3 regions of the Enterococcus sp. AZ196 genome follow, and region 1 is predicted to be linked to each of the others. Evidence: predicted binding sites of a transcription regulator. Region 1 holds the regulator's gene; each other region holds the start of a gene.
What was found. The regulator LexA, encoded in region 1, represses DNA repair genes until DNA is damaged. The targets are predictions, from matches to a motif close to CNAACANNTGTTNG.
Positions count from the first base shown of each region.

Region 2: the regulator LexA is predicted to act here: its motif matches at 8,407-8,420, upstream of dinB (DNA polymerase IV).
Region 3: the regulator LexA is predicted to act here: its motif matches at 1,113-1,126, upstream of IGI67_RS25520 (Y-family DNA polymerase).

Region 1 is NZ_JBIPAM010000001.1:706,783-717,938, reverse strand. Features, by position in the region: gene IGI67_RS03440 (SDR family NAD(P)-dependent oxidoreductase) at 1-414, shown strand, start outside; gene IGI67_RS03435 (LapA family protein) at 423-851, shown strand; gene recJ (single-stranded-DNA-specific exonuclease RecJ) at 941-3,220, shown strand; gene IGI67_RS03425 (adenine phosphoribosyltransferase) at 3,235-3,747, shown strand; gene tnpA (IS200/IS605 family transposase) at 3,941-4,414, opposite strand; gene IGI67_RS03415 (hypothetical protein) at 4,594-4,860, opposite strand; gene lexA (transcriptional repressor LexA) at 5,106-5,729, opposite strand; gene IGI67_RS03405 (DUF896 family protein) at 5,862-6,104, shown strand; gene tkt (transketolase) at 6,197-8,191, shown strand; gene IGI67_RS03395 (FAD-dependent oxidoreductase) at 8,468-9,811, shown strand; gene IGI67_RS03390 (DnaD domain protein) at 9,919-10,629, shown strand; gene nth (endonuclease III) at 10,622-11,156, shown strand, end outside.
Region 2 is NZ_JBIPAM010000001.1:3,341,361-3,352,516, forward strand. Features, by position in the region: gene IGI67_RS16065 (heavy metal translocating P-type ATPase) at 1-1,178, shown strand, start outside; gene IGI67_RS16070 (CopY/TcrY family copper transport repressor) at 1,332-1,772, shown strand; gene copZ (copper chaperone CopZ) at 1,821-2,030, shown strand; gene IGI67_RS16080 (heavy metal translocating P-type ATPase) at 2,032-4,206, shown strand; gene IGI67_RS16085 (copper-translocating P-type ATPase) at 4,284-6,365, shown strand; gene IGI67_RS16090 (winged helix-turn-helix domain-containing protein) at 6,476-7,504, shown strand; gene IGI67_RS16095 (hypothetical protein) at 7,687-8,217, shown strand; gene dinB (DNA polymerase IV) at 8,466-9,587, shown strand; gene nrdG (anaerobic ribonucleoside-triphosphate reductase activating protein) at 9,579-10,181, opposite strand; gene nrdD (anaerobic ribonucleoside-triphosphate reductase) at 10,286-11,156, opposite strand, start outside.
Region 3 is NZ_JBIPAM010000003.1:37,184-48,339, forward strand. Features, by position in the region: gene IGI67_RS25520 (Y-family DNA polymerase) at 1-1,085, opposite strand, end outside; gene IGI67_RS25525 (replication-associated protein) at 1,647-2,045, opposite strand; gene IGI67_RS25530 (ParA family protein) at 2,049-2,927, opposite strand; gene IGI67_RS25535 (primase C-terminal domain-containing protein) at 3,487-4,977, shown strand; gene traE (type IV conjugative transfer system protein TraE) at 6,145-6,477, shown strand; gene IGI67_RS25545 (hypothetical protein) at 7,064-7,348, shown strand; gene IGI67_RS25550 (hypothetical protein) at 7,687-7,917, shown strand; gene IGI67_RS25555 (hypothetical protein) at 7,946-8,569, shown strand; gene IGI67_RS25560 (hypothetical protein) at 8,584-8,946, shown strand; gene IGI67_RS25565 (winged helix-turn-helix domain-containing protein) at 8,927-9,436, shown strand; gene IGI67_RS25570 (hypothetical protein) at 9,938-10,711, shown strand; gene IGI67_RS25575 (C39 family peptidase) at 10,728-11,156, shown strand, end outside.

The sequences.
Region 1 (11,156 bases):
GCGATCTCGATGGTCAACAATAAAAAAGGACATATATTTAATGTAGCATCCATGGCTGGTAAAATGGCAACGCCAAAATCAACCGTTTATTCTGCCACAAAATTTGCAGTACTAGGTTTTTCAAACGCTCTGCGGCTAGAGTTGCGTCCTGCTAATGTCTATGTGACTACAATTAATCCAGGACCGATCGCCACTGAATTTTTCGATAAGGCCGATCCAAGCGGCAGTTATTTGGAAAACTTAGGCGGTATCGTTTTAGATCCTCATAAGCTAGCCAAAACAATTGTTAATAAGATGGGGAAAGCAACACGCGAAATCAATCGCCCGTTCATTATGGAAGGCGCGAGTCATTTTTATGGGTTATTCCCGCATATTGGAGATTTTTTAGCAGGCGGATTATTCAATAGGAAGTAGGAAAGCAAATGAAGAAGCAATGGAAAGTTTTTTTAGGATTTATTTTGGTTTTGCTGATCGTGATTTTTGCGCTTTCCAATAGTCAAGAAGTTCCAGTCAATTTCTTGATCAAAAAAATCTATTTATCGCTTGTTCTTGTTATCATAGGGTCTGCTTTGATAGGAGCATTGGTCGTTTTTCTAACTTCTGGAGCAACGCTTTTACAACAGCGCAAAGAGATCAAGCAGTTAAAGGAAACGATTCAAGGCTATGAAACTAACAATGAACAAAAATTGGCAGAAGAAAAAGCAGCTTTTCAGCGTGAACAAGAAAATGAAATTGCTATGTTAAAAGCAAATTATGAGAGCCTGTTAAAAGATAAGGATCAGGCGTTAGCAGCGAAGGAAAATTCGCAGGCAGATAAAAAAGACAGTCAACCAATTGATTATTATGATTAGAAAGAGGACTTTAGTTGAAAAACTAAGGTCTTCTTCTCTTTCTTGTCTGATTTATTTTTGCTATACTGATACGGTTGGGAAGTGATAGAGTGAAAAAATCAACCTTCGATTGGCAGTTCGCAGACGCTGCACCGATTGATTCGACATTTAAAGAAGAATTGATGAGTCAGGGATACAGTGAAACTTTTGCTGAGCTTGTCTGGAATCGAAATATACATACGTTAGAAGAGTTTTCACAATTAATGAAGGCGAACATTGATGATTTACATGATCCATTTTTAATGCATGATATGGATAAAGCGGTAGAACGAATTCAAGCTGCAATTATGGAAGGGCAGCCAATTCTAGTTTATGGTGATTACGATGCAGATGGAATCACTAGTACTTCGATCATGCTGGAGACCTTAGAAATGATTGGTGCAGATGTTCATTATGTACTGCCGAATCGTTTTATTCATGGCTATGGTCCGAACAAGGAGTTATTTGCCGAGAAAATCAATGAAGGCATTCAATTAATTATTACTGTTGATAATGGAGTTGCTGGGAATGAAGCAATTGATTTTGCCAATTCTCAGGGTGTCGATGTGATCGTTACGGATCATCATGAGATGCCGCCTATTTTACCAGATGCTTACTGTATTATTCATCCTCGTCATCCTGAGGGACATTATCCCTTTGGTGAGTTGGCTGGGGCCGGCGTTGCCTTCAAATTGGCGACAGCATTACTAGAAGAAGTTCCGTTAGAAATGTTGGATCTAGTAACCATTGGGACTGTAGCAGATTTAGTTTCTATGACTGGTGAAAACCGTAATCTAGTTAAGCTGGGGCTGCAAGCAATCAAGCAAACGCAGCGTTTAGGTCTGTTAGAATTACTGAAGGTCAGTTCTGTTGACCTGCAAAAAGTTGATGAAACGAGTATTGGGTTTAGTTTAGGGCCGCGCTTAAACGCTATTGGACGTTTGGGTGATCCGAATCCTGCTGTAGAACTGATGACGACTTTTGATGATGAAGTTGCACGTGGCTTGGCTGAAAAACTTAACAAGATTAATGATGAACGCAAGCAAATAGTTCAAGAAACCACTGCTCAGGCAGCAGCGTTGATCAATCCTGAAGATGGGGTTCATTTGATTGCATCACAGGGGTGGAATCCAGGGGTCTTAGGAATCGTTGCTGGAAATATTCTTAAACAAACAGGACATCCAACGATTATTTTGTCTATTGATGAAAATGGTGTAGCAAAGGGGTCCGGTCGAAGTGTCGAAGCATTAGACCTATTCGGAATGCTGAACACTATGCGGTCTGAGTTTACTCATTTTGGCGGGCACGCGGCAGCTGTCGGATTGACAATGCCGTCGGAGAATATTCAGAATCTGAGAAGGATGATGAATGATTATATCGAGGCAGAACAGATTGATCTGACTAAAGGATCGACCCTGATGATAGATGAGTCGTTAAAGCTATCTGAAATTAAGTTGAAATTCGTTGAAGAATTGAAAAAACTCGCTCCATTTGGAACAGATAATCCTGCACCTCTTTTTTTGGTGGATGGAGAGATCAGCTTTTTCAAACGAATCGGCAGTGAACAACAGCATGTCAAATTTTCGTTAAAAGGTGAAGACGGCCAGTTGGATGCGATTGGTTTTGGTTTTGGTGAAGACGGTGAGAAAATCCAGCAGCCGGATACACAATTCGTAGGAGATTTAGAGATCAATGAATGGAACGGACAAAAGAAAGTTCAATTGCGCCTGATTGATTTTTCTTCGAACGGACTTCAAGTGATTGACCGCAGAGCCAAATATACTTGGTATGAAAAAATCGAAAACGGCAAAGTGCTGTATCTGGCTTTTCAACCAAATAGTCAAAAGTTTTTTGTGAACGAGCTGCAACAGCCGATCACCTTATATGATAAAACTATTGACTGGTCTGAGTATGACCAATTAGTCGTGTTGGATTGCCCAGATCAGAAAGAGCTGCTTAAAGAAATCTCACACAAGGGACAGTTTGAACGTATTTATCTTTATCTATATAGTCCAGATGAGGCTTATCTCAACGGGTTACCAGATCGTGAACAGTTCAAAGCGCTTTATAAATTCTTTGTAAAGCAGCCGCGAGTTGATATACGCTTCAAACTAAAAAATGTTTCGAATTATTTAAGAATTCCAGAAAAATTATTAGTATTCATGATTCACGTGTTTTCTGAGTTAAAATTTGTTACAATAGACGACGGTGTTTTACAAATGGTCGAATCTCCTCAAACTCGAGCTTTTGAAGAGAGCGAGATTTATCAAAAACGCATAGCTCGGATTGATAGCGAAGAGTTTTTATTAATGAATGATATTCAAACTATTAGAAATTGGCTGAAAGGCTAGGAGGAACAACCGAAATGAATTTGAAAGATTATATTGCCAGTATCCCAGACTATCCGAAAGAGGGAATAGTATTTCGTGATATCTCACCGTTAATGGCTGATGGCGAAGCTTACCGTGAAGCGACTAAGCAAATTGTCAATTACGCAAAAGAAAAACAAATTGATATGGTCGTAGGACCAGAAGCTCGCGGCTTTATCGTGGGCTGTCCCGTTGCTTTTGAATTGGGCTTAGGTTTTGCACCAGTTCGCAAGCCGGGTAAATTGCCACGTGAAGTAATTGAAGTTGAATATGAAAAAGAATATGGTACGGATACTTTGACGATCCACAGTGATGCCATCAAACCTGGTCAACGAGTGTTGATCACTGATGATTTATTGGCTACTGGCGGAACGATTAAAGCAACGATCGAATTAGTTGAAAAACTTGGTGGCGTTGTTGTAGGTTGTGCCTTCTTGATTGAGTTAGAGGAATTGCACGGGCGTGATAAAATCCAAGGGTACGATATTTTAACTTTAATGGACTACTAAGAGAAAGCTGGAGAGATATTCCAGCTTTTTTATTTTGCCCTTTGAATTGATTAGGACAGACAATCAAAACCACCCGTGAAACGGGTGGTTTGCTCTTCGGCTGAAAGCCTCTATTACCGGCCTTGGCCTGAAAGGCCATCTGAAGGCTTCCTCCCGCACCACATCTACTCACTGATTCTAAAAGAATCTCTCTTTATCTCTTCTTGTTTTTTTCTCCTGTAAATGGATCTACTTCTTCAAACAATGTTAACTGGTCCGCTACATGATCTTCCTTGAGTTGTTTACGAATATATTCTGCTATCTGTTCCTTATTTCGACCAACCGTATCCACATAGTATCCGCGACACCAAAATTTACGATTCCCATATCGATACTTCAACTCCGCATGTCGATCGAATATCATTAAGCTGCTTTTTCCTTTTAAATATCCCATAAATTGAGCCACACTTAGCTTTGGTGGAATGCTGACAAGGAGGTGAACGTGGTCCTTACAAGCATTTGCTTCATGAATTTCTACCCCTTTTCTTTCACAAAGCTTACGGATGATTGCTCCGATACTTTCTCTATATTTCCCATAAATGATTTGTCTACGATATTTTGGTGCAAATACAATATGATACTTACATCTCCATTTTGAGTGTGCTAAACTTTCTTTATCCTTCATCATAAGGATACCTCCTAAATTTGATTGTGATGCGGTCGGGAAACCATCATCAGTTTATCAATTTTGGGAGGCTTTTTTAATACCACGCTGGAAGCTCTCCGGAACCATAGGCATAGCCTATGGTTTTCAAAACATACAAAAAAAGCTGTTAGAAAAAAATCTAACAGCTTGGGGATTAATTTTTAAGCAGATTTATGATAGTGCTGATCACAAGTCACATAATAAAAATCTTCGGCCGGTTCTTTATAATAGTGTTCTTCTTCGATATCATCTTCATCATATTGACGTTCAGCATAATGCTGTGCATACTTCCGTTCATCCCACAACATAAACCAAACAAGGAACAAGCCAGAAAAAATGACGATCGTAGCTAAAGAACCTAACTTACCAATCAATAAACCTAGTAACAATACAGCGATAATCAAACCAAATCTTCTTACTGCTTTCATCAATAATCACTCCTAATTCGTATTAATGAACTCATTTTTACTAAAGTCAAAAATGAGGTTTATTCTCACCACGTAGATCATTCCGCTAAACTTGTTCTAATTTTTAGACTGTAAATCTAGTTTTAATTATTTATCGGGAAAAGCGGAACAGACATCCTACTATCATGCGAACATGTGTTTGTATATTCATTATACGAATGTTTGTTCGTTTTGTAAAGAAAAAAATAATCGGAAGTAAATTCCGATTAATAAATATGGTTGCGGTACAATCCAACGACCTTCCCAAGAATAGAAACATTGTCGAAAATAAGTGGTGCCAACTCATCATTTTCAGGTTGTAAACGAATATGATTCGATTCGCGATAAAATCTCTTACACGTAGCTTCGTTCTCGTCAGTCATAGCAATGACGATCTCACCATTTGTTGCTGTCGATTGCTTTCTAACGATGACATGATCACCATCATAGATACCAGCGTTAATCATACTTTCGCCGCGAATCGTTAACATGAATAGGCTGCCTTCTTCACTCGACAAATCTGGAGGAACAGGGAAGAAGTCCGATGCTTCCTCTACAGCTAAGATCGGTTCACCGGCTGTGACAACACCTAGCATAGGGATCACTTGCGGAGTAGCTCCTATTTTTTCTAAACCTGTAATGGTCAATTCAATTGCTCTTGGCTTTGTGGGGTCGCGTAGTATCCAACCTTTTTTCTCTAATCTGGATAAGTGTCCGTGGACTGTGGAAGTAGATGAAAGACTCACAGCTTCTCCAATTTCTCTTACAGTGGGTGGGTAACCTTTATCTTCAACGCGTTCATGAATGAAACGTAGAACTTCTAATTGTTTTGTTTCCGTTCTTTTTGCCAATGCCCGCACCTTCTTTCGTTTTTTTTAGTGTAGCATAGTTATCTGAACAAATCAAACAAGCGTTCGCATTTGTTTGTACTTTCAACTTATTTTTTTTTATGTATAATTAGAAAGGGAAAAGAGGTGCTCAAGATGATTAATGATGAAACAATTGCACGTATCAACGAATTAGCTAAGAAAAAAAAGACAGTCGGCTTAACAGATGCGGAAGCGCATGAACAGAAGGTTTTACGGGAAGAGTATATCGCTTCCTTCCGCAGTGGAATGCGCCATCACATCGAAGGGATGAAGGTCGTTGATCCAGAAGGCAACGATGTTACACCAGAGAAATTAAAAGAGATTCAAAAGAAAAAAGGATTACACAACAGAAAGTAAATCTTTTGTTGGTAAGTGATTGAAAAGTCAAAATAAATCGGTTACAATGAATCTGTAATTAAAGTATTTATGACCAAAAAGGAGGAAGTAATTTGTTCGACAAAATCGATCAACTAGGTGTAAACACAATCAGAACGTTAAGTATTGAGGCAATTCAAAAAGCAAACTCAGGTCATCCGGGGTTACCAATGGGTGCGGCGCCAATGGCTTATGCTTTATGGACCAAACATTTAAATGTTAATCCAGCTACTTCATTAAACTGGCCAAACCGCGACCGTTTCATTTTATCTGCAGGTCATGGTTCTGCAATGTTGTACAGCTTATTACATCTTGCAGGCTATCAAGTAACGATTGATGATTTGAAAAATTTCCGTCAATGGGAAAGTAAAACACCAGGACACCCTGAATTCCAACATACAGATGGTGTTGAAGCAACTTCAGGTCCTTTAGGTCAAGGTATTTCGACTTCTGTTGGGATGGCAATGGCTGAAGCCCATTTAGCGGCGACTTATAACCGTGACAGCTTTAATGTCATGGATCACTATACGTATGCACTATGTGGAGATGGCGACTTAATGGAAGGTGTTTCCGGGGAAGCTAGCTCTATGGCAGGTCATATGAAGCTTGGAAAATTGATCGTATTGTACGATTCAAACGACATTTCATTAGATGGACCTACTTCAAAAGCCTTCACTGAAGATGTTGGTGCTCGCTATGAAGCTTATGGCTGGCAGCATATTTTGGTCAAAGATGGCAACGACTTAGAAGCAATTTCTAAAGCAATTGATGAAGCAAAAGCGGAAACGGACAAACCTTCATTGATCGAGATCAAAACAGTTATTGGTTTCGGTGCTCCTAAAGAAGGGACTTCAGCTGTTCACGGTGCACCAATCGGTCAAGACGGTATTGATGCTGCTAAAGCTGTATATGGTTGGGAATATCCTGACTTTACAGTACCAGAAGAAGTAGCAAAACGTTTTAAAGAAGAAATCAATGATAAAGGGGCAAAAGCAGAAACTGACTGGGATGCGATGTTCGCTAACTACGAAAAGGCGCATCCTGAATTGGCGAAACAGTTCAAGCTGGCCTTCGCTGGCGAGTTACCAGAAAACTGGGAAGAGTCTTTGCCTGTTTATGAGGAAGGCACTGCGCAAGCAAGCCGTGTATCAAGTAAAGATGCGATCCAAGCAATCACCAAGGCAGTTCCTAATGTATGGGGCGGTTCAGCTGATTTGTCTGGTTCTAACAATACAACAATCGCTGATGAACCAGAATTCCAGCCTGGCTCTTATGAAGGCCGCAACATCTGGTTTGGTGTTCGTGAATTCGCGATGGCAAGTGCAATGAATGGTATCCATCTGCATGGCGGAACTCGTGTTTATGGCGGGACATTCTTCGTATTTACTGACTACCTGCGTCCAGCTGTTCGTATGTCTGCGATCCAAGGATTGCCAGTCGTTTATGTATTAACCCACGATTCAGTGGCTGTCGGAGAAGATGGACCAACTCATGAGCCAATTGAACAATTAGCTAGTGTACGCTGCATGCCGAATGTACAAGTGATTCGTCCAGCTGATGGCAATGAAACATCTGCTGCATGGATTCAAGCGTTGGAAACGAAAAACAAACCGACGATTTTAGTATTAAGTCGCCAAAACTTGCCAGTGCTGCCAAACAGCAAAGACATGGCCAAAGAAGGCGTAGCTAAAGGCGGGTACGTGATCTCTAAAGCAGAATCAGATACACCAGATGGCATCTTAATCGCAACGGGTTCTGAAGTGAATCTAGCGGTTCAAGCACAAAAAGAATTAAAAGCACAAGGAAAAGACGTTTCTGTTGTTTCTCTTCCAAGCTTTGATTTATTTGAAGCACAGGATGAAGCATACAAAGAATCTGTTTTACCAAAATCCGTAACAAAACGTATAGCGATCGAAGCCGCATCTCCATTTGGTTGGGAACGTTATATCGGATCAGAAGGTAAAATGATTGGCATTGATCATTTTGGCGCTTCAGCCCCTGGAGATTACGTTTTAGAACAATTTGGTTTCACAGTAAGCAATGTTGTAAATACATTTAACGAGTTATAATTGTAATAGGTAAAGTTGAGGAGAGATGTCTTCTCAACTTTTTTTGTCCTATATTAGGTATTTGAAACAGAGATTAATAGTTACGACTTGCTATCATTAGTTTACATAATATTTTACTGTGACACTTCTTTTTAACTGTGCTTACATATTTTCTTTGTAAAAAATAAAAATGTTTATTCGTGAGCAAATTTATTTAGACAGAATTTAAATTCTGTTATACTATCCTTGTGCAAAAGATTGCAAACAAAAAAACGATTAAACGAAAGAGGGACGACAATGAAAGTAGTAGTAGTAGGATGTACGCATGCCGGTACCGCAGCCGTTAAAAATATTTTAGCAAACCACCCAGATGCTGAGGTGACAGTCTTTGAGCGAAATGACAACATTTCTTTCTTATCTTGTGGAATCGCTTTATATGTAGGGGGCGTTGTTAAGGATCCAGCAGGTTTATTCTATTCTAATCCTGAGGAACTTACTTCTCTAGGTGCAAAAGTGAACATGGAACACGATGTAACAAACATTGATACAGAAGCGAAGAAAGTAACAGCAAAAGACCTTAAAACCAATGAAGAAAAAATTGTCGATTATGATAAATTAGTGGTAACTACCGGTTCTTGGCCAATCATTCCGCCAATTAAGGGAATCGAATCAAAAAATGTTTTATTATGTAAAAACTATAACCAAGCAAATGTCATCATTGAACAAGCCAAAGATGCAAAAAAAGTCGTTGTTGTTGGTGGCGGATATATTGGGATCGAATTAGTTGAAGCGTTTGCTGAATCTGGCAAGCAAGTGACTTTGATCGATGGCCTATCAAGAATTTTGAATAAATACCTAGATGAGCCTTTCACGAATCTTTTAGAGAAAGAATTAGTTGATCGGGGCGTAACATTAGCTTTAGGCGAAAATGTGAATGAATTTGTGGCGGATGATTCTGGTACTGTAACGAAAGTGGTAACAGCCAGCCAAGAGTTTGATGCGGACATGGTGATCCTATGTGTTGGTTTCCGTCCTAATACAGATTTGTTGAAGGGGAAAGTAGATATGCTTCCAAGCGGAGCGATCAAAGTGAACGAATATATGCAATCAAGCAATCCAGATATCTTCTCTGCTGGTGATTCCACAGTTGTTCATTACAACCCAACAGGTCAGGATCAATACATCCCATTAGCAACAAATGCCGTACGCCAAGGGATGCTGGTTGGTCAAAACTTAGTTGAACAAAAAATGAAATACCGTGGAACACAAGGAACCTCAGGGCTATACTTATTTGGTTGGACAATCGGTTCTACAGGGCTTACTAAAGAAAGCGCGGCACTAAATGGTATCGACGTAAATGTAACAGTGATTGAAGACAATTACCGGCCAGAATTTATGCCGACAACAGAAAATGTATTGATGGAGATCGTTTCGGAAAAGGGAACGAATAAGATTCTAGGTGCACAGTTCCTTTCAAAATACGATATTACTCAATCTGCGAATACATTATCAGTAGCAATCCAAAACGGGATGACGTTAGAGGATTTAGCCTTACAGGACTTCTTCTTCCAGCCACACTTTGACCGTCCATGGAACTATCTGAATATTTTAGCTCAAGCTGCCTTGGCAGAAGCTGAATAAAGAAAGAAGGAGGGGCTCCCCTCCTTTTTTTGTGTTGTTTTAAACATTTTCCAGGATTGGACTTCCTGTTTTTTTAGTGTAAACTAAATGGGAACGGAGGATTCAAAATGATTTCACTAAAAGAATATCTAACTGGCGGAGAGACTACAATCTCAAATCTGTTATTACAAAACTATACAAAGCTTGGCTTGAATACAAATGAATTTATGCTGTGGTTGCAGCTTTATGCAGCGCATCAAGGGGGAGAGGACTTCCCTGATTTGGCAGCTATCGCTAAAAATATGGGGAGCACAACAGAAAACATATACAGTGTGCTGAATGCCTTAGTTGAAAAAGAGTTTGTCACTCTTGAAACAACTCCGGACGAAAACGGAAGACAAAGTGACCGCTATAATTTGCTTCCCGCTTTCGAAAAATTGAACATATTGAAGGAACAAGAACGCTTTGAAGCAGAAGAAAAGAATGATTTAGCGGCACAAAAGAAGATGCTGCGATCTTTTGAGCAGGAGTTTGGGCGTCCCTTATCACCAATCGAGTATCAGAAAATTGGCTACTGGTTGAACGATGACCAATATTCACCGGCTTTGATTGAACTGGCGCTACAAGAAGCTGTGCTGAATCAAGCGTACAATTTTAAATATATCGAGACTGTCTTGCAAAGCTGGGAAAAGAAAAACATCCGTTCAAAGGCTCAGGTAGAAGAGGAGCAACGCCGCAGGAAGCAGATTCTATTGCAAAAAGATGAACAAAATCACTCTGAAGAACTTCCGAAGGTCTCTTTATATAATTGGTTAGAGAGGAAAGATCCAGATGCTTAGTAAAGAAAAAACGATGGAAGCTATGTCACGAATGTACCAAATGTTTCCAGACGCGGTGGGAGAGCTGCATTCAGAATCGCCTTTTCAGCTATTGATTGCAGTGATTTTGAGTGCCCAAGCTACAGATGTTTCAGTGAATAAAGCTACCCCTGCACTTTTTTCAGCTTATCCGACTCCAGAAGAATTGGCTCAGGCACCTATGGATGATATCATCGCCAAGATCAAAACGATTGGACTCTATCGCAATAAAGCAAAAAATATCAAGGCTTGTGCACAAATGCTGTTAGACGATTACGGCGGGATCGTTCCAGACTCCCGCGAGGAGCTAATCAAACTGCCAGGCGTTGGACGCAAGACCGCCAATGTCGTGCTAGGAGATGCCTTCGGAGAGCCGGCAATTGCCGTCGATACTCATGTCGAGCGAGTTACTAAACGTTTGCGAATCTGTAAATTGAATGCTTCTGTAACTGAGGTCGAAGCCACTTTGATGCGTAAAATCCCCAAGGAGTTGTGGGTCAAAAGTCATC
Region 2 (11,156 bases), 2.6 Mb from region 1:
GTAGTAAGAAAGCACCTGCTGAAAACTTTATCACGAGCTTTGCCCGGTACTATACACCAATTGTGGTTGGGTTGGCAGCTTTATTGGCAATTGTTCCACCCCTTGTTACTGGTGATCCGTTTTATGATTGGGTTTATCGAGCGTTAACGTTTCTAGTTATCTCTTGTCCTTGTGCGCTGGTTATTTCTGTTCCGCTGAGCTTCTTTGGCGGGATTGGCGGTGCCAGCAAGGCAGGAGTGTTGATTAAAGGCAGTAGTTATATAGAAACATTAGCCAATGTGGAAACCCTAGTCTTTGATAAAACAGGGACATTGACAAAGGGTGTCTTTGAGGTTCAAAGTGTTGAGACGACTATCAACAAGAAGGATTTCTTACGTTATGTAGCCAGTGCCGAACAAAGTTCCAGCCATCCAATTGCGCAATCAATTGTGAATTATGTCAGTCAACCCTTATCACCAGTCAGTCAATTGGAAGAAATCGCTGGTTTCGGCATTTCAGTTGAGATTGAAGGGCATCGTTTCTTAGTCGGCAATGAAAAGTTGTTAGAGAAATACGATATCTCATTCCGAATAGATGATGAGATCGGGACAATCGTTTATGTCGCAATGGACGGAAAATCTATTGGGCATTTAGTAATCGCGGATGAATTGAAGGACAACGTTGCTGAAGTGTTGACCGAAGTGAAGAATCTTGGAGTAAAACGGACTGTCATGCTGACTGGAGACAATCGCGGAATCGCCGATGCCATTGGTAAGAAGATCGGGATTGACCAAGTCTATAGTGAATTGTTACCTGAAGACAAGGTTACTCATTTAGAAGATGAATTAAAACGTGAAACGAAGACAGCGTTCGTGGGCGATGGGATGAATGACGCACCAGTATTGGCACGGGCGGATATCGGAATCGCGATGGGTGGACTTGGTTCTGATGCAGCGATTGAGGCAGCCGATGTCGTAATCATGGATGACCAACCGGGAAAAATTCCTGTAGCAATACGAATCGCTCGTAAAACGATGAGCATTGTTAAGCAAAATATTGTCTTCGCCATCGGTGTGAAGGTGCTTGTGTTAATCTTAGGTGCTTTGGGATTTGCGACGATGTATGCGGCTGTTTTTGCTGATGTTGGGGTAACAGTGATCGCAGTGTTAAATGCGATGCGGTGTTTGAGAATTAAATAATTGATGCAAGAGCTTTGTGGCTGTTTTTTGTCACAAGGCTTTTTTGCTTTCTTAAAATTAAAGAAAAAAATTTATTATATTAGTTGACGAATGACGATTACAACTGTAAACTAAAAGTGTAGATTACGTTTGTAAACGAAAGAGGTGAATTTTATGACTATGACGACGACACCAATCAAGATCAGTGATTCAGAATGGGAAGTTATGCGGGTGGTTTGGACGCAGGAGTCTACTACGGCACAGAGTATTATTGATATTCTTGGGCAAACGATGGACTGGAAGCCAGCAACAATCAAGACACTATTAGGACGCTTAGTAAAAAAAGAGGCATTACGAACCGAGCAGTCTGGAAAAAAATATATATATTATCCGGCCATCAGTGAAGGAGAAACAGTCAAAAGTGCAACTGAAAATTTGTTTTCTCATATTTGTGCTAAACGAATCGGAGGAACCATCGCTGAATTGATTGCAGAGGCAGAATTAACTGATGCAGATGTCGAACAAATCAAACAGCAGCTAGTAAATAAGAAGACTGTAGAAAAAATTGAGTGTAATTGCATCCCCGGACAATGTGAATGCAGGAATCATCAATAGAATGGATGATTCAAATAAAAGAGATAAAAAAGAATGGAGACGAAAAAAATGAAAAAACAATTTGCGATTAAAGGAATGAGCTGTAATCACTGTGTGGCAAACGTAGAGAAGGCGATAAATGGTTTGGAAGGTATTGATAAAGTGAAGATCAATCTGAAGAAGGAGCAAGGAACCGTAAAATTCGATGATTCAAAAGTTTCAGCAGACCAAATCGCTTCAGCAGTAACTGAAGCAGGGTATGAGACTGAGGTGATTTAAAGTGGCAGACGCAACAGTAGAAACATTTGCTATTACTGGTATGACTTGTGCCAACTGTTCTGCTCGAGTGGAAAAGGAACTGAAGGCAACTGAGGGTGTATTAGAGGCAAATGTGAATCTAGCAACAGAAAAAGCGACGGTTCAATTTAATGATAGCTTGACCACAGAAAAGTTGATTCAACGAGTCGAAGCAATCGGGTATGGTGCGATACTGTTTGATGATGCTCATAAGCAAAAGATCGAACAGGAAAAAGCAGCTTACTTAAAAAAGATGAAACGTGATTTAATCTTGAGTGCAGTTTTGACGGCTCCTTTGATGATTGCAATGATTGCGATGCTGCTAGGCAGTCATGCGGGCTGGGTGCATTTTCTGCATTTGCCTCTTGTTCAGCTAATTTTAGTCACGCCAGTCCAATTTGGTGTCGGACAACGCTTTTATCGCGGTGCTTATCATGCTTTGAAGACAAAAGCACCGAATATGGATGTCTTAGTGGCGATGGGAACATCCGCAGCATTTGCATTAAGTATATATAACGGTTTCTTCAACCCTTATAATTCGGATTTGTATTTTGAAAGCAGTGGCATGATTATTACACTGATTTTGCTAGGCAAGTATTTGGAGCAAAAGGCGAAAACAAAGACGAGTGATGCAATCAAACAACTTATGAGTCTGCAGGCTAAGACGGCAACTATCATCGTTGATGGAGAAGAAAAGCAAGTTCCAATTGAAGATGTACAGGTAGGGGATCTTCTTCGCGTTCGACCTGGAGAGCAGATTCCAGTTGATGGAAAAATTTTTGCCGGACAAACAACAATCGATGAAAGTATGCTGACAGGGGAGAGCTTGCCAGTTGATAAAATGATCGACGATCAGGTTTTTGGAGGAACAGTCAACACGACTGGGAGTATACAGTTTAATGCGACACAAGTTGGAAGTATGACGGTACTTTCACGGATTATTCGAATGGTGGAAGATGCACAAGGAGAGAAAGCGCCAATCCAACAGATTGCTGATAAAATCTCAAAAGTTTTTGTTCCAACCGTTTTAGTAATCGCCTTAATTACCCTGATAGCGACAGGTCTTTTGACTGGCGATTGGCAGCAAGCGATTGTCCACAGCGTATCTGTCCTAGTAATCGCTTGTCCCTGTGCTTTAGGTTTGGCGACGCCAACAGCAATTATGGTAGGGACTGGCTTAGGCGCGAAGTCAGGCATTCTAATCAAGGGCGGCGGTGCGCTAGAAAAAATTGCCCATTTGACAACAATTGTTTTAGATAAGACCGGTACGATTACTGAAGGAAAACCTGTAGTGGCAGATTTTGAAGCATTTGATCCTCAGGCTTTGGTGTATCTAACAAGTTTGGAACAACAATCGGAGCACCCACTAGCAAAAGCTATCTATCTTTATGGGAAAGATCAGGTAGAAATGTTGCCAGTCGAAAATTTTGAGAGTTTGACAGGGCAGGGTGTTACTGGATTGATTAACGGAGACTCTTATTTTGTTGGATCAAAGCGTGGCTTGAGAGAGCGGAAAATTTCATTTCCTGAAGAACGTGTGTTAGCGTTAGAAGAAGAAGGAAAAACAGTCATGTTTTTGACCAATCAAAAACAGTTGTTGGCGATGATTTCGGTAACAGATCAAGTCAAGCAATCTTCTAAAGCTGCTATTGAGGCATTACATGAGCTAGGTATTAAAGTGAAAATGTTGACTGGCGATAATCCGCAGACAGCTCGTTATATAGGCGGACAAGTTGGTTTGGAGGCATCAGATATCATTGCTGAAGTCTTACCTGAGGATAAAGCACAAGTTGTTAAAGAGCTTCAGACAAAAGGCGAATCGGCAGGTATGGTTGGTGATGGGATTAATGATGCGCCAGCTCTAGCGTTAGCTGATATTGGTATTGCGATGGGGAGCGGGACAGATATCGCAATGGAGACAGCAGATATCACATTGATGAACAGTGATCTTTTGTCAGTTGAGAAAAGTATCCGACTATCAAAATTAACATTAAGGAAAATCAAACAGAACTTATTTTGGGCGTTTCTATATAATGTGATTGGTATTCCATTCGCCGCATTAGGATTTTTAAATCCAATTATTGCTGGCGGTGCGATGGCTTTTAGTTCGGTTAGCGTATTGCTGAACTCGCTCAGCTTAAATCAGAAAAAATTGTAGGATGACCATTCCGCTTTTCGTAGTTACTGAGATTGGTTATATATAGGTTCGATGAAATGAATTAGGAGGGATTTGTGATGAAGCAAGGAGAAAAAATGGATGAATCGATGGAAAACGCTCATTCGATGAGTGGACACGACCATCACGATATGAATCATGGAATGAGCGAGCATGATCATCACGATATGGATCATGGAGGAATGGATCATTCAATGCATATGGGAAATTTCAAACAGAAGTTTTGGCTCTCACTTGTTTTGTCGATCCCGATCATCGTTCTTTCACCAATGATGGGGATGAAGCTGCCATTCCAATTTACCTTTCCTGGCTCTGAATGGGTCGTGTTGGTTTTGGCAACGATTCTCTTTGTTTATGGCGGACAGCCTTTTTTGAGCGGCGCTAAAATGGAATTAAAAATGAAGAGTCCAGCCATGATGACCTTGATTGCGATGGGGATATCAGTGGCATATATCTATAGTTTATATTCGTTTGTTGCCAATAAGGTTAATCCGCATGACCATGTGATGGATTTCTTCTGGGAATTAGCGACGTTGATCGTAATCATGCTGTTGGGGCACTGGGTAGAAATGAGTGCTGTTTCTAATGCTAGCAATGCGTTAAAGAAACTGGCGGAATTATTACCGGACGAAGTTACTAAACTTGAGGCCGATGGTGCGACCCAAAAAGTAAAACTGCAAGATGTTCATTCGGGTGATCTTTTGCTTGTACGTGCCGGAGATAAGATGCCGACTGATGGTAAAATTGCCGATGGTTCAACGATTGTGGACGAGTCAGCAGTAACCGGTGAATCCAAAGGTGTTCAGAAAAATATCGGTGATACGGTTATCGGCGGATCTGTTAATGGTGACGGGACGATTCAGGTAGAGGTGACCGGAACAGGCGAAGATGGTTATCTAGCAAAAGTTATGACCATGGTGAAGGAAGCACAGCAAGAAAAATCGAAGCTTGAATCGATTTCTGATAAAGTAGCCAAATGGTTGTTCTATGTAGCATTAGCTGCGGGTATCTTGACCTTTATCGCTTGGCTGATCGTTGCTGATCTGCCGCAAGCCTTGGACAGGATGGTGACGGTCTTTGTTATTGCTTGTCCACACGCGTTAGGATTAGCTATTCCTTTAGTTATTGCTCGTTCTACTTCGTTAGCTGCTAAAAATGGTCTATTATTGAAAAGTCGTCAAGCATTGGAACAAGGGAATCAATTGGACTATGTGTTCTTGGACAAGACAGGAACATTGACAGAGGGGAAATTTACAGTGACTGGTGTGGAGGAACTAGCCGATATGGATAAATCTGAAGTACTGAAATATATCGGTGCTTTAGAAAGTCAGACCAATCACCCACTAGCAGTCGGGGTCATGAATTATTTGAATTCGTCAAACATCTCCCCTTATCAAGCACAAGATGTCTCCACCTTAAAGGGTGTTGGAGTTCGAGGTACGGTGGAAGGCCACCAAGTTATTTTAGCTAATCAGAAGGAAATTGAGAAACGTCAATTAAGTTTTGATCAAGATAGATTGAATGAGTATCAAGCTCAAGGCAATACGATATCTTTTCTATTGATTGATGATCAGCTGATTGCTTTCTTCGCGATGGGCGATACATTAAAGGAACAAGCTCGAGACTTTATCAAGAGCTTGCGAAATGCTGGCATCGAACCTGTTATGTTGACTGGTGATAATAAATCAGCTGCTGAAGCTGTAGCTAATTACTTGGATATTAAAGAATTTTATAGTGAGCTTCTGCCAGATGATAAAGAAAAAATTATCAAGGACTATACCGACAAAGGTAAGAAGGTAATGATGGTGGGTGATGGAATCAATGATGCTCCTGCCTTGGCGAGAGCTTCTATTGGTATGGCGATTGGAGCAGGTACCGACATTGCAATTGATTCTGCTGATGTTGTTTTGACTAACAGTAATTTACAGGATATCTTAAAATTTGTACGTTTAGCAAAAAAAACACACAGTAAAATGATCCAAAATCTTTGGTGGGGAGCAGGCTATAATATTTTAGCGATCCCGCTTGCTGCAGGTGTTTTAGCTCCATTGGGAATCCTCTTAAGCCCTGCGGTTGGTGCGATTTTGATGTCTTTAAGTACAATTATTGTGGCAATCAATGCCATGACACTAAACGTCTGATTATTCAGACGCTTTTTTTTTTTTGCAAAAAGTTGAATAAAAACTTTCCCATGTTTTGTGCTATTTTTAAATTAGAGGAATTGCAATGAACAGAAAAGGGGATATAAAATATGATCTGGCAATTTATAATGAGAAAGAAAAATCAACGACAGCTACAATTAATTGCATTACTAAGAGAAGAACGATATACGGTAGGAGAATTAGCTAAGCATATAAAGACAAGCCCGAGAACAGTTTTACGACATCTTGATGAATTGCAGCAAAAGGGATATGTTTCAAAAGGAAAATATTGGCAGATAGATCAGCAGTACGAAACAAAATATTCAGAACTTTACCGAGGATTATTGATGGCTGATCCACGTTTTCAACTGTTTCGACAATATCTTTGGGGACACGCTTCAACGGAAATCGAATATAACAAATTTAAAGAGCTAAATCAGCATTTGCTTTGCTTGAATCTTTCAGCCAATCGTCGAACGGGCAATTTATTGGGAGAACAAGGGTTAATATTTTTGTTACAGCTGCGCTATTTGAGAGATTTCTATTATTTTGAGGAGCATGAGATTTATCAGCAGATAGATTATTATTATCGAAATTATCCTGGAGTGCCGATTAATAAAGCTCTATTCCCTGATGAATCAGTTATTGAATCCTTCATTGAAGAATTTGGTATAGAGTCGAAGTTTGCGGAGTTTTTCTTCTTTGATCATATGCGCTATCATTTTCAGCTTTTTACGGATTTTTATCATTGTCATCGAAACTATCAAACGGATTTATATCTAGAAGTGCAGCAAGCGACTCAAATTATTAAGGAGGTACTTGCTTTTGAAAGTGAAGTACTAAAAAATACATTCACGGTTAAGCTTTTTGATCTGTTTTTTGGAATACATCAAGGGCTTCCATTAATAATATTCAATCTGAAATGGGAGCAAGGTGCTGTAGCAGAAACGTATTATCGTCTTGGCAAAGAGTTAAAACGGCAGATCCCTATGTTGACTAATTGCCGAGTGGACGAATTGGCGTTAGCTTTGAAAAATATTGTTTTTACAAGCTATCATGTGGCGCTAACAACAACCCCAAATCTAGCTTCTTCATTTTCGATTCAAGAACGATATGAGAAAATTATATGTTCTAAATAAGGAAAGTAAGATGAAGATTTTTCTTCAAGAAAGGTTATGCTATAATGATGAAGACTACGTAAAGGACGCCATTTTAGTTCGTGTGACGCTACTATTTTTCGCGCGAATAATAAAATGAGGTACAGATAAAAGAGAATTTAGCTCTTTCGTTAGAGAGGCTATGAAATTAGGAGGAGAGCAGAGTGGGATTACGAAAACTAGATGTTCCGACATCTTCGATTACAGAAGTAAAAAAATCACCAATGGATGTTTTTGCTCAAGCTCGCAAGGCGGAGACTGGTGTTTATATCTTTAACCGTGAAAAAATTGCTGGTGTAATGCTTACTAAAGAACAATATGAAGCGTTGGTGGAGGAATTAAATACTTTACGAGATACTTTATATCAGCCAGTAGAACGAGAATTACCAGTTCCAGAAGAATTGGAAGAGTTGGCAACGGCGTTGAGAACCACTCTAGCAAAGGGCTCAGTTATCTCTGCTAGGTATTTAGATGAACGAATGGTGGCCACAGGATTCATTACCAAAAAAACTGGTTTCGGCGGTGTGACGGAAATGATGAAAGAGCTGGAAGATACGGGGAAAATTATCTATCAGCTGCGTCGACGTGAGCATAATAAAGTCATTTACGCTGAAATTTTCGGCGAACCCCAAGAATTTCAACGAGGATCTGCTGACAAGCTGATGATCCGTAAAGTTAATCTGATTGAACGATAGACAGTGAAAACTGTCTATTTTTTTTTTGATTTAGCAGATTAGTCGAATAGTATGTATACAAAATCGGCTGATTTCCCCACACTAGAAAAAATACTACTATAAATGAGTTCGCTAAAATTGAGTGCTATCATTTTATTACTAACGCATCATTCTTAAGTTCCTCTTATTTCCAGCATGATTAATTGTCTGTGAACAGACGTTCGGGTATAATAGTTAATGGAAGAAGGATGGAAGAGGAGGCGAAAATGATGGCTGAGTTGGTATTTCCATTAAAAAATGATATCTCGAGAAAAATTATTCATATGGATATGGATGCTTTTTTTGCCTCAGTCGAAGAGCGGGATGATCCTGAACTGGCAAAACATCCGCTGGTGATCGCACGCCATCCCTCTGATACGGGCGGGAAGGGTGTTGTAACTACAGCGAATTACAAGGCAAGGGTATATGGGATACATTCTGCTATGAGTGCACAGAAGGCGTTTGAGCTGTGTCCGCAAGCAATTTTCAAGCCTGGTGATCACGAGAAATACAGCGCGGTTTCAAAACAGGTCCGAGCCATTTTTCACCGATACACTGATATTATTGAACCAGTTTCTATTGATGAAGCCTATCTTGATGTGACAGAAAATAAGATTGATGCACGTTCAGCCATTAAAATCGCCCGAATGATTCAGCAGGATATTTGGCAAGAACTTCAGCTGACTTGCTCTGCTGGTGTCAGCTATAATAAATTTTTAGCTAAGCTGGCTTCTGATTATCAGAAGCCTAAAGGTATGACTGTGATCTCTCCAGAAGAAGCCGTTACTTTCTTGAAACGATTGCCGATCGAAAAGTTTCATGGTGTAGGTAAGAAGACGGTGCCAAAAATGAATGAGTTTGGCATCTTTACTGGTGCGGATTTGTATGAGAAGAGTGAAATGTTTTTGATTCAGGAGTTTGGCAAAATGGGTTACTCTTTATATCGTAAGGTCCGAGGGATTCACGATTCACCAGTAAGCGTGACTCGCGAGCGTAAATCTGTAGGCAAAGAGCATACTTACGGTCGTCCGTTAACAACAGAGGATGAAGTATTAACTCAATTGCGACAACTGGCGGAAAAAGTTGAGCATTCATTAAAACGAGTGCAGCGCCACGGTAAAACGGTGGTGGTCAAGATTCGTTATGCGGACTATACAACAGTCACGAGACGCGTGACTTTGCCATATTACATAGAAAAGAAAGAAGAGCTATTTTCTCAAGCGAGCTTGATTTGGGAAGAGATTGGCGGCGTAGAAAAAGGGATCCGATTGGTCGGTATTACCTTGACCAATCTAGATCCCGTCGCCTATGAAAATATTGTGCTGCCATTATGGGAAGAGCGATTAAATTAGTTCGCTCTTTTTTATTTGTTCAAAGGCTTTTTCTGAGTCATGAAGCTTTTCCCAAATCACTACTTCGCCCTTTGCTAAAGATTTTTTGACATCAATGATTCGTTGATTTGAACTGCCGCGGAATTGCAGCATCAAATTTTTCTTTGAGATATCAAAACGACCATCGACCAAGATATCGATCTTGCCCAGCATTTCTAATTTATCCTCGCTATCTAGCAGCAGTTCTTCAAACGTATAACCGGTCCAAGACCAGATATCCTTACTATCGCCAAATTCGGAGCGAAGTCGATCGATCACTTTCAAGCAGACTTGAGTATTTAAGAAAGGCTCGCCCCCTAAAAAGGTAACACCTTGGACATAATCATGAGCTGTATCAGTGATCAGCTGGTCTTCTAGTTCTTGTGTGAATGGTTTGCCGTATCGGAAATTTTGTGAAGCGGCGTTGAAGCAGCCTTCGCAGGCAAAGGGGCAGCCGCTGACATAGAGACTGTTGCGGACGCCTTCACCATCTACAAAATTGAAGGCCTTATAATCAGCGATATATTGTTGACTTAGTTCACTTGCCAGCCATTCTTTCGGTTTAGGATTACGCATATTTTTCACCTTTCAAATAAAACAGGGAGCGGCAAAGAACGCCGTCCCTGTCAATAGTCTGTTGTCCAACACAAAGAACGAATGTCGTTCTTTGCAAACCTTTATTATTTCATGTGTTTTACACGAGATGCAATCTCTTCATGACGACCGTGAACCATCGGACGTGCTTGAGGGTTTCCTAGGTAACCGCAAGTCCGTTTCACTACATCGCATGATTTCGGATCGTGATTGCCGCATTGTGGACATTCAAAACCACGTTTTGTTGGTTTGAAGTCGCCTTCGAAACCACATTCGTAGCAATGATCGATCGGAGTATTCGTGCCTAGATATGCGATACGGTCATAACCATAGTCCCAGACAGCTTCCAAAGATTTTGGATTTTGCTGCAAGACAGGGTATTCACAGTAGTGGATGAAGCCGCCGGAACAATATTTAGGATAATCTTTTTCAAAATCTAGTTTTTCAAACGGTGTTGGATTTTTTCGAACATCGTAATGGAAACTATTAGTATAGTAGTCTTTGTCCGTAATGTTCTCAACGATACCAAAACGTTCAGTATCTAGACGGCAGAAGCGGTCCGTTAAGCTTTCACTTGGTGTTGAGTAAACGCTAAAGTGATAGCCATATTCATTACCCCAAGCATCTGCGTGTTCCTTCAAATCTTTCATAATGTCGATGGTAAATTCTTTTGCTTCATCATTACCTTCCCATTCTCCACCGTAAAAGACACTGGCTACTTCATAAAGGCCAATATAACCTAGAGAAATTGTTGCACGTTTATTCTTAAATAATTCATTAACCGCATCAGTACGTTTCAAACGTTTGCCAAAAGCACCGTATTGATAAAGAATTGGTGCGTTTGCTGGAGTGGCTTCTTTACAACGGTCGATTCGGAAGACTAGGGCATCTTTTGCGATTTGAAGCCGTTCTTCTAATAATGACCAGAATTTTTCTTTATTGCCGCCAGATTCTAAA
Region 3 (11,156 bases), on a different contig from region 1:
AAAATGATCAATAATGCTTCGGCTATTTCCTTGCTTGAATTGGTCAGAGGAAGTCTAATTTGTTGGTGAAATCCCCTCTTATCAGGATTTTCGTAGTCTATGTACCCCATTGAATAGCCAACCCAAAGTGATACGCATTCAGTTTTTGCGCCTGATCGACGCAGCCGAGTTCCTACCTGGTCGGCCATTTCTTTGATAACGACTTCGATCTCGTCGCGACGTGTGTAGTCACGATTCAGTACTTGACTATTCCCGATGGATTTAGACTTTGGTGTGTACTTTTGACCGATAAAGCTACGATCGATGCCCCAGGATTTTGCGTATAATTCTGTACCAATGATTCCTAGTCGAGTCTTTAATCGCCAATAATCAGCATGAGCTAGATCATAGACAGTATGTATTCCCAATCGATTTAATCGTATAGCGGTTCGCTTAGCTATTCCGCATAGTTCAGTTAGATCGGTAATATTCCATAACTTATCCTGAACATCTTCATAACGAATTTCTGCACGCATATTTCGATTAGACTTGCTGTATAGATCAAGTGCTGCTTTCGCAAGCCAGCAGTTGTCCCCTATTCCGACTGTTGTGTAGATTCCTGTTGTTCTACAGACATCAATCTGGATCAGACGTGCGAGTTCATCAGCTGTTTTGCAGCCGTATAGTTTAAGCGAATCTGTCACGTCTAAAAATGTTTCATCGACAGAAAAAACGGAGTGATTATTCTCATCAGCATACTTCCGATAAATGTTGTTAATCTCCATATTCTTTTTCATATAGTATGACATTCTAGGCGCAGCAATTACTAAATCTTCAGGATACGGAAATGGTAAGTCCCTGGCGCGTGATACATTCGAAATACCATAAGCTTTTTTTGCAGCCGGTGAAGACGCCAAGATCAAACCACTGCCCCGTTCCTCTGGATTGTCTGAAGGATAGCTCATAACCACCAACTTGGTGGTAAGTGGATTTAGCCCACGTTCTACGCATTCTACGGAGCTGTAAAAGCTTTTGCAATCGATGCACAAAATATCACGACTAGGCTCTCTATTGTAATCAAATTTTGGATTATCATTCCAATCCATAAACTCACCCCCGATTTAGTTCTATAACGAACGTATGTTCGTTATAAGTTTAAATTGAGAGTCGTTTTTTGTCAACGGAAATCTATTAAATTTAATGGAGAGATCAGAATATCCGATTGTAGCCTAAACAGTATTTTTACTATTTGGGTGTGAATTTATAAAATGCTTGTATATCAGCATTTATATAGTTTTCATGAAAATTCCTATTGGGAATTTCTGTACAGTTGGTTCGTGAACCCCCTATTTAAGAGCAACGCTTGTGAAAATGCGTAAATGTGTAATTATGTAAATTTACACATTTACAAAAAAACATTCATCAAAATTGATGACGTAGATAGTTCTATCTACAGCTTTAAAGCTGAGACCTAAGACTTCAAAGTGTAAAAATACAAATGTGTAAAATTGAAAAAGTACACTTGTGTACTTTTATGGAATTCTATTAGCACAAAATGGGATCAGCGTGATATCGGGTAGATCACTTTATAAATTCAGGTGTAAATGCGTAAAAATACAAATGTGTAAATTTACACATTTGATTATAAAAGCAAAGGAATCAGGGAATTAACCCTGATTCCTTTGCTTTTTCTGAATCTTCTTTTGAATCTTTTTTACTTCTTTTCTTTTTAGATCATATAGAACGGACTGATATTTCTGTTCGTCCTCTTTTGAGAGCTGCTTTCTCGCTGAGTAAACTAATTCTGCTAAAAGTTCATAGGCATATTGATAATCGGATATTTGAACCAAGGCATCCAATTCTAGTTTTTGTTCAAGTGGTGGCCGAATTGTACCTCGTTCAAGTGTTAGTAGATTGAAGTCTAGTTCTTCAGTTAATGGTTTAGCTGGTGTGTTTTCAGTTTCAGTAATTCCGGTGTAGGGATTCTTGGGTTTAACATCTGGGATATAGGTATTAGTCTTTTTCTTTTTGTTAATAAGACCAATTCTTTTACTATTAGATTCCATTTATTATTCCTCCACTATTATTATTCGGTTAATTAATTCTTCAGCGATTGGGTTGATTGATTCGTTAAACATTTTGCTGTTCCAATATCCTCGTAAGGTAACACCGTTACGAGGAATATTTTGGATAGCTTTAGTGAAAGGAACAATGTTCTCAAAAACATTTTCAGATCCAAATAATTCATGAGCATCATTTAAGGTTGCTGATTCAATACTTCCTTTTGTCATTTGATTTGGTAAAATCCCGATAATTTCAAACTCTGTGTTGAAATTATCACTCAATGGAATAAGTGTTTGTTCAAGAAAATTTCGAGCACCATCTAAGCTATCACTTTGTGTTTGAAATGCGATTAGAATATAGTCACTGCTATAAGACACGGCTTCAGTTATATCAGATGATGTTGGTGGTGTATCAAAAAAAACGAAATCGTAGTCACCTTTAATATCATCAATTAGTTGTTTAAAGTAAGCATACTGTTGCTCTTTCACTTGGAAATAATCAGGATCACTTTCGTCGACTAACCCAAATTTTTTACTTAGAAATGTAGGAAAACTCTTTAGATCATAAGCAGATGGAATAAAATCAACATTAGGCATAACGTTTAGAATTAGGTCTGAGAGATCACCTCTTGCTATCCCATTCATTAAGGTATTCTCAAATACAGTGACTTCATCTTCATGGTAAATGTTTCTAGTAACATAGAGAGATTTTGTCGTATTTGCCTGGGGATCCATATCTACGATAAGGGATTTGAACCCAAAAAGATTTGCTAAAGCCGCAGGTAATAAACGTGTCAATGATGTTTTACCAACACCGCCCTTTTCGTTACCAATGTTTATTACTCTTGGCCGTTTACTCAGCCTTGAAATTTCTTGCTTTTCCATGTTAAACCTCCTAAAAAAATGTGTATATTTACATAAGTACAAATGTGTAAATGTGCAAATAGAGTATAAAACGAAAAACCCGGCCTGTCAAGACTAATTTACAAAAGTGTAAATGTGTAAAAGTACAAATGTCAGGCAAAGATAGACAAACCGTGTGGTAAAAGCAATTTATAATGTGTAAATGTGTAAAAAATCAAGATTTGCATTTATTTAATGAAAAAACTTTAGTAGTTCATTTACAAATATGTAAATGTGCAAATGCGCAAATGTGTAAATATACCGTTTCTTATGATTTTTTAGCGGTTTACAAGAATGAATTAGTATTGTATTTTAAAAAAGAAAACAAAAAAAGAGCCAGTCTATCAATTCAACTCTGACCTTGAATTGCGACAGCTCATGCCTTTGGAAACACTTATCTGTTGAGTAGACTATATCAAATTTTCGCCAAAAATTCAATATTTTTAGGCTTATTTGGTTATGAAAAAAACTCAATTATTACTGCAAAGGCATGGCTTTTTAGTCATGCTTTTTTCTATGAGAAAGAAAGTAGGTGATTGTAATGAGTAAAGCAAGCTCTAGCGTTCTTATGATTTTAAAAAATGGACTTAGAAATTATAAATATAAAAATAGCAAAATTAAACCAATCGATAGCAACGAAGGCAACAAAGGGGCTATCTTCGGATTTCGTACAAAAGAGCTAATGAAATATGCAAGAGGGATCGTGATTACTTCATCTGAAGCAGTTGCTGATAACATCGATGGACTGACACATTGGACTCCTAACGTTTATCGTTATGGTACCTATTCAGATGACGCACGTCTGACCGTAAAAGGGCATAGTGAAAACAATTTACGTCAGATCAACACTTTTGTTGTTGACATCGATCTTCCAGGTAAAAAGTTTAATCATGGGGAAATTGTGCTTTCGGCGTATGATCGTATGGGCTTTATGCCAACAATGATTTTAGATACCCCGAAAGGATACCAGGCATACTTTGTTTTAAAGGATGCTGCATTCGTTACAAGCAAATCGAACTTTAAAGTGATCAATGTGGCAAAAAAGATTTCCGAAAATATTCGTAAAGAGTTGGCTAAAGATTTAGCTGGTGTAGATATCGGCTGCAATCACTTCGGGATAGCAAGAATCCCAAGAACTGACAACATTTTGTTCTTGGAAGAATCATATACCTATACGTTCCAGGAGTGGTTAAATTGGTCAATAACGATTTCTGAAGATAAAAAAGCTGATATCGTTCAAATGCCAAGAAAAGAAACTAAAAAAGGGCGTCAAATTGACGAAAACTGGGTAAATCTTTTGCTGAATTCCAATAGCTTAAGAGGCTCTAAGGGAGTTTACGGCCGAAACAATGTCTTCTTCACGCTCGCTTTAGCCTACTATTCGTCAGAATCTCCTTTGGAAACTTGCCAATATAACTTGATGGAAATGAATGAAAGACTAGAAAGTCCAATCAGTGAGAACGAATTGGATCGGATCATAACCAGCGCGTATTCAGGAGAGTATCTAGCAGCTGCTAAAGACAAAGTTCGAACTCTTTGCCATACCTGGGTCGATGCAAGCTTGACTGATGATCAGCTATTTTCCCAACCAAAAGGTTGGTATAAATTTAAAAAAGCTCGCAAGGAACGCGTGAGATCCCATTCGAAAGAATGGCAGCAAGATATCCTTGCTTATTTGGCGACCCAAAGCTACACGTATAAACCTTTTGTTTACTCAACTAAGAAAGAAATTAGAGAAGAAATCGGAGTACCGGAGAGATCTTTCGATGCTGCTCTTAAAAAGCTGAAGGAAACGAACCAGGTATTTTATCGAGTTACGACCGGACGTGGTGGCGGAATTATGATTGCTTCAGTTAAAGCGTTGATGCGGACAGTCATTTTAACGAAGAAAGAAGTCCGCGAGGCCTATTTTAACGCGATTAGAGAGACTTTCCTAGTTCCAGGCACTATAGTTAGAGAAGTATTCTATCAGCTATTACCGATCGAAAAAAGCATGGAGCAATTGGAACTACTCCAACCGGGAGCCGGCTAAAAATTAAACCCGCAAACTGCCTTATACATTATATCTATGATACGTCTTCTTCTTGCTTTGTCGTATTGAGTAGCGCTTTAGCGCATGTTGCCTTAGCAACTTTGGGCTCCTGTTTACAATCGGTGTTTGCTGTTTCTAGCTGGGCCTTTGCCCAAGATTATTTGTTGTTTGTTGTGTTTCATGAACTAGATCACTGAGGAGAATTATCCGTGCAGAGGTGAGAGAGTTCCCAAAAAGAAAAAAATTATGGGTGCACTTTCGGGTAAGATTCTTGGGGATAAGAAGATAGAATTGATTGAATATTGAGAAAAATAAAATAACACCGTTCGCGAACTTCCGGTTTTCAAAAATAACAAAAAATTCACTAAAAACCTTTATTTAATGGGGTTTTTAGTGAATTTAAACGTTGACAGATGTTTTTTACAGATGTTAATATAACTTAGTATTCAAGATTTGAAGATTTGTTTAGTGATAGTCGTTATTAATAAATCGATGTTTTTGGAAAGTATCGGGGATCGTGATTATTTTTTTGGAGAGTCAAAAAATAGGTTTCCTAAAAAAATATAATGTGTTACTCTATTTGCGAAGACCAATCAAATTATCGTAATTAATTATGATTTTTTGCTGAACGAATTAATAAAACTGGATATATATGTATTTTGCGTCAGCATGAAGCTGGCAAAAACAAAGACAGAAGCCGAGCTTTACTGCTCTCCCCAACAAAGGAATCCTACCTCCATTGCTGGATCATTGAGTAGCAAAGTTCCATCCTGAAAGAACAGTCAGATGGGTCAAGGCTCCTGCCAAAATGTGCAGACATTACTATCTGCAACGAGACTATCTTACCATATTTGTGCGCCTTTCTTAAACACTTATTTTATGGGGAAGTGGCGACAAATTTAACGATCAGATTTCATATTTCGGATTTACGGAATAAATGAGTCTAATCGGGGGTTTCTTTGTGGATCGTCTGGGCAGAAGTAGGGAGGAGACTATACCTAATGGGTGTGGTCTCCTCTTTTTTGTTGTCAGTTTCCTGCTGGCGCAAAGCATATTGTCAGTATTGTTGTTGCTGCAACCAAGAAAAAATCTTAAATTCTTTCTTAACACAGGAATCCGCGAAGTCCTGGTTGCAGCAAGATCAAATAAAGAACGGGAGGGAATTGCGTGAGAAAAGTGATCAGCATTGAAGAGATTGGGTACTACGGAAAACGTGTGACGGTTTTTGAGAAACGGAAAAGAAGAGTGCCAGGGCACTATGCACCCAAAACAATGAGTCATTACCGAATCGATGGACTAAAAGCTGAGAAAATCGAAACGTATTTTGAGGGAGTTTGTAAACGAGAGCGGGTGATTGAAACCGTGATGCTCCATACGATCTACCCCCGAATCAAGAATGTATACGATTCTGATAAAAGACTAATTGCTCGAAGAGTTGATCCTAAACAACCGTTGAGGATCACTGGAAAGGGCATGAGTAAATATTTGCGATACGGTTAAAAAAATAATTCTCTTCTCTTTTTTCGCTTGCTTGAAAAATTTGCAAAGCAAGCAACACAATTTGAAGAATCAGCGGAAACGAGCAGCAAGGCTTTAAGCCTTCAAAGACCTACTTAAATAATTTTAAGAATAGTTTTTGTGGGAAACTGGGAAGCTTTTGGTAGGTGGTATCAGAAAAGATGGGTCATCTAAGCAAACGGTACTCGAAGAATTTGTGAAACTGATGAAATGAACGTCTGCAATAAAAGCAGTCGGTAAACAATCAAAGGAATTGCTTGTCTAGCAATTCATAGCGTCTTGGACTAATCAGAGCAGCTAACTAAAGGGGTCTAAGACATTGACGCAAACTTGGAGAAAGACCAAGCGGGCTTTTCGTAATGGGAGAGCGCATGGAAAGCAGTCTGGAACAAATTCAGATTTCTTTGTATGTCGTGTGCTGCACTACATATAGGCACTTGTCACAAGGATTTAGTGGCATTTACCGTTGTCTATTAGGGTTTCGAGTTTCGGACGCCATAAACTCGTTGAGATTATTTTTTGTTTTCAAGTGTGCGAAAAAAGAGAAGGTACACAGGAGGGAATTGCTATGGTGTGGGTTTGGGTAGTGTTTGGTTTAGTCTTTTTACTTCTTCTGTTTCTGGTGATCTATTTACTGGAACACTGGCAAGTTCTTGACAGAAAACAACGAGTGCCATTAATAGTCAACATTCTTAATTTAATTTGCTTGGCAGTCATAGCTTGGTCTATGGTTGGAACGAATCAAAAATTGGAAATGATGAAGAAGCAACAACATGAACCGGAGGTCATTGAGATAGCACCGAATTTTGAAAGTGATGAGAATGAGACGGTGTATCCACTAGAGTCTCAATGATCTGACTGATTAAGAAATACTTCTTAAAAATAGCGATATAAAAATAAGCCATTGATTTTCCGATCAATGGCTGATGCTAAGAAAGATAAGCGAAGAGTAACTAGAAAGTTATCATGCCAATACTCGTAGCTATAATTTCATCATAGCATGATCGAACCAAACGGCTGAATTATATGCTTAAAAATAAAGAGAGACGCTGAAAGTAATCAGCGTCAAAGGGTGTTAAGTATTTGGTTATCATGGATTTGAATTGGTTTCACAGGGGTTACCTAACACCCTTAATCATCAGCATAGCATAAATAATTGGTGTTTTGTATGTGAATAGGAGTGAAATGTTTATGGAACAATCAACAAAGTCCTTTAAAGAAGTTCGTTTATTGAATAATCGATCCTCGGTGCAGGAACTTAGGAAGGATTGCAAAAGAATTGTTCAGTTATTTATCGTCAGTCTGTTTGTGTCTGCCCTTACGTATCGTTTAGGTGTCTGCTTTGGAGAATCACTTGTTTGTTTAGGAATTTCTTTTGCAGCGACCATAATTTCAAGACTATTCTTGAAAAGATTGAAATAGGCAGATTAAGCCAAGGAGAGTGATTCTGATGTTTCTGTTACGTTGGGAAGATGATGAAAGTTCAAGGAAAAACAGTATCGGAGTTCTATTTAGATCGGCAGTTCTTATTATTGCTATTGTAGGACTGCATTTTGCTACGCTATTTACTATATATTGGGCGCATTACATAAATTTGTTTTCAGGCAAATCAGCGATCAGAATTGAAAATCTCTTTTGTGATGAAGCCGTCTTTATTTACGAGGAGTCAGAAGCTGAAGGGATATCTTGTTTGTATTACGAAACCTATGCAACAGAGTCACCTAAAGAGTTATTTCCATCTTGGAAAGATGGAATAGGAGATAAAAAGATTGTTCGCTACAGTCAAGTATCTAAGAAAAATAGAAGAATATTGAAGTTCGAATCGACTCAGTATGATAGTGGTCTTGTCGGAACGGATGCGTTTTCTGCTTTTTCACTAGCAAAACGAACGAACAATTGTTCAACAAGCGATCTGATTTTTCTATACGTCAAATCGCTTGGGATAGTAATTGTAATAGTCGCTGTCGCAATCGCAGCAGTCATTGCAGCAAAAGTTATCCTTGGTTGGATATGGTTGGCAATACAAATATTCGTATTCATGGGAATAAGGCGGAAAAAAATAGATAAAGAATAAAGGAGTTGAAATCCATGCATAGAGTCATGACCGACAGCAAAAAGTATAAAGTATTGATCCGGCGCTTTACTCATGAAAAGCGCGGCAAGCAGTTTACGTATAAGGAATTTATTCATTGGTTAACAGATCGTCAATACTTGATCGTCTCACATTGTGGCAACGCAAGTATCGGGCAAGCGATTTTCACAACTATTACCAATCATGAATTTGAGCTAGTGACGACGTATCGTCACTCAGAAGACGGGCAGCTAGAAACAGTTTACCAAATTGAAAATGATGAGGTAAATGTTTCAAAAACAGACAATGAACCAGTTTCCATGGAAACTAGCACTAGACGATCACGAGGGGGAATGATCAGTGAACTATATCGTCAATAGGGAGCAGACACTCCTTTTACAAAGGGAAATAGCAGAACTGAAAAGCGAAAATGCGATTCTAAAAAAAGTCATTAGCGACTATCAAGATGGACTTATTAACGCAAATAAAGAAATTCAGAGAAGATTATATTTTGAGGAAAAGCAACAGATAGAGTCAGAGATTCAGCCCTACGAAAAGAAAAAAATAGGCATTCCATTACAGAAGTTAACCAATGCGGAGAGGCAGTTATTATTTATTCTCTTGGCTGAGAAGGACAAGTCAATCAGTCGTGAGAATCTAAGCAAAAAAATGTGGGGAAAGTCGGCTTCAAATAGTTGTATGGCTCGCTTATCCACGATCATAAAAAAATTACGACTCAAGCTACACATCGATCAAGGAAAACAAGAAGTCATCCGAACAAATTGGGGAGAAGGCTATCAATTGACAGAAGAATTTTTTGAATACTATGAAATCGATCACCAGCTCTTACAGGAATACGAAATTGCATAGGGAGTTGCGTAATAGATCAAGTAAAAAAAGCGCTGGTCAAGCGGAGCATAGCTCCAACTCCGCTCGCCCAGGCAAAAAGGATACAAGTTTTAAAAAACTTGTTTTCTAAATAAATTTTTTGGTTTTGCGCTACATTTTTACCATTTCACACGCTTTCTAGTTGCGAAAGCAGGTCGAAGCTTCGCGCAAGCGCGTTCACCCTGTTTCTCACAAGACGCTGGAAGAACTTGCAAGGGCAAGCGTTGTCGCAAGCGACCCTTGCAAAACCTTCTAGTGAATGGTAAAAGCTTCGCAACAAAACGCAAAAAATTCAGCCTTTCGACTACGCCATTTCGTAGCACAAAACAAAAAAATAGGTTCAAAACCGTCTAGGAAATAATCTAACCGTTTAAGAAACTAGAACCATTTTAATGTGAAAGTATGGTATTTTAGAAATAAGCCTGAATTATGTGTTCTGTTTAGATATAAACTAAAAAAAAAGGGTAAAAGGAGAAAAAGATGATGAAAAAGAATAAGTTAGGGAAAATAGTTATCAGTTTAGGTATTTTAATGGGTGTTGGAGGAGCAGCATTTGCAGGATCAACCGAAACAGAAGCTTCCACATTATATCGTGCTTATAATCCAAATACTGGTGAACATCTATACACTCAAAATGCAAATGAGATTCCATCTGTAGTGAGAGCTGGTTGGAGAAGTGAAGGGACAGCCTGGGAAGCACCAAGCAAAGGAGCCCCTGTCTATCGTGTCTTTAATCCAAATAACGGGGGAGATCATCACTACACTTTAAATATGAATGAAGTAAATAATTTAAAGTCTAATGGATGGCGATACGAAGGAGTTTCGTGGCAATCGGGCGGTTCCACACCAGTTTATCGTTTGTACAATCCAAATGCAAAATCAGGAACGCACCACTTTACTGTCAATGTCAATGAACGTAATAGTCTAAAAAGAGCTGGATGGAGAGATGAAGGCGTAGCATTTTATTCAGGCAAAGACGTCGCTGCTAAACCAACGACGCCAACGGCGCCTACTCAACCAACGACTCCGAAACCGATTGATAAAATTGGTAATAGCGGTATTTTAGAGAAAAATTTGTCAGTAGCGGGGCAAAAAGGCGACGCTATGAGAAATGATCAAAATTCAAAATACTATAGTGGATGGTTTGTAGTTAACGAAGGTTCGACAGATAAAGTATGGGCATTCAAATCTAGAGAAGTTAGAATGAGCAATGGTGAAACTTGGTATACGATTGATTTTTATGTTGATTATGTATAGATAGGAGATTAGAAAAATGGAGAAAAAGCGATTTAAAATGTACAAATCAGGCAAATCATGGGTTATAGCACCAATAGTCTTTTTTGGGTTACTTGGTTTAAGCTTTGTTAACGATACCCAAGAAGTTCACGCTGATGAGGTCTTACAAACTGAAACAGTAGTGGCAGTAGAGACAGAAAATGAACAAATTGTGCCGAATAATACTGTGGAAACCCCAAATGATTCTGAATTGATAAATCAAGCCGATGATGTTGAATCCGAAGTATCTACGAGCAAAGAAAACACATCTGATGAAGGTAATCAACTTCCTGCTGATAAACAGTCAGAAACTGAGGATGCAATGAGTTCCGAAAAAGAGGCTGAAAAGAACGTAGAGACTACAGAAGAATCTATAAATGATTTTGAAAATGCAGAAAAAGAGGATGAACCAGTAATTGACAATTCG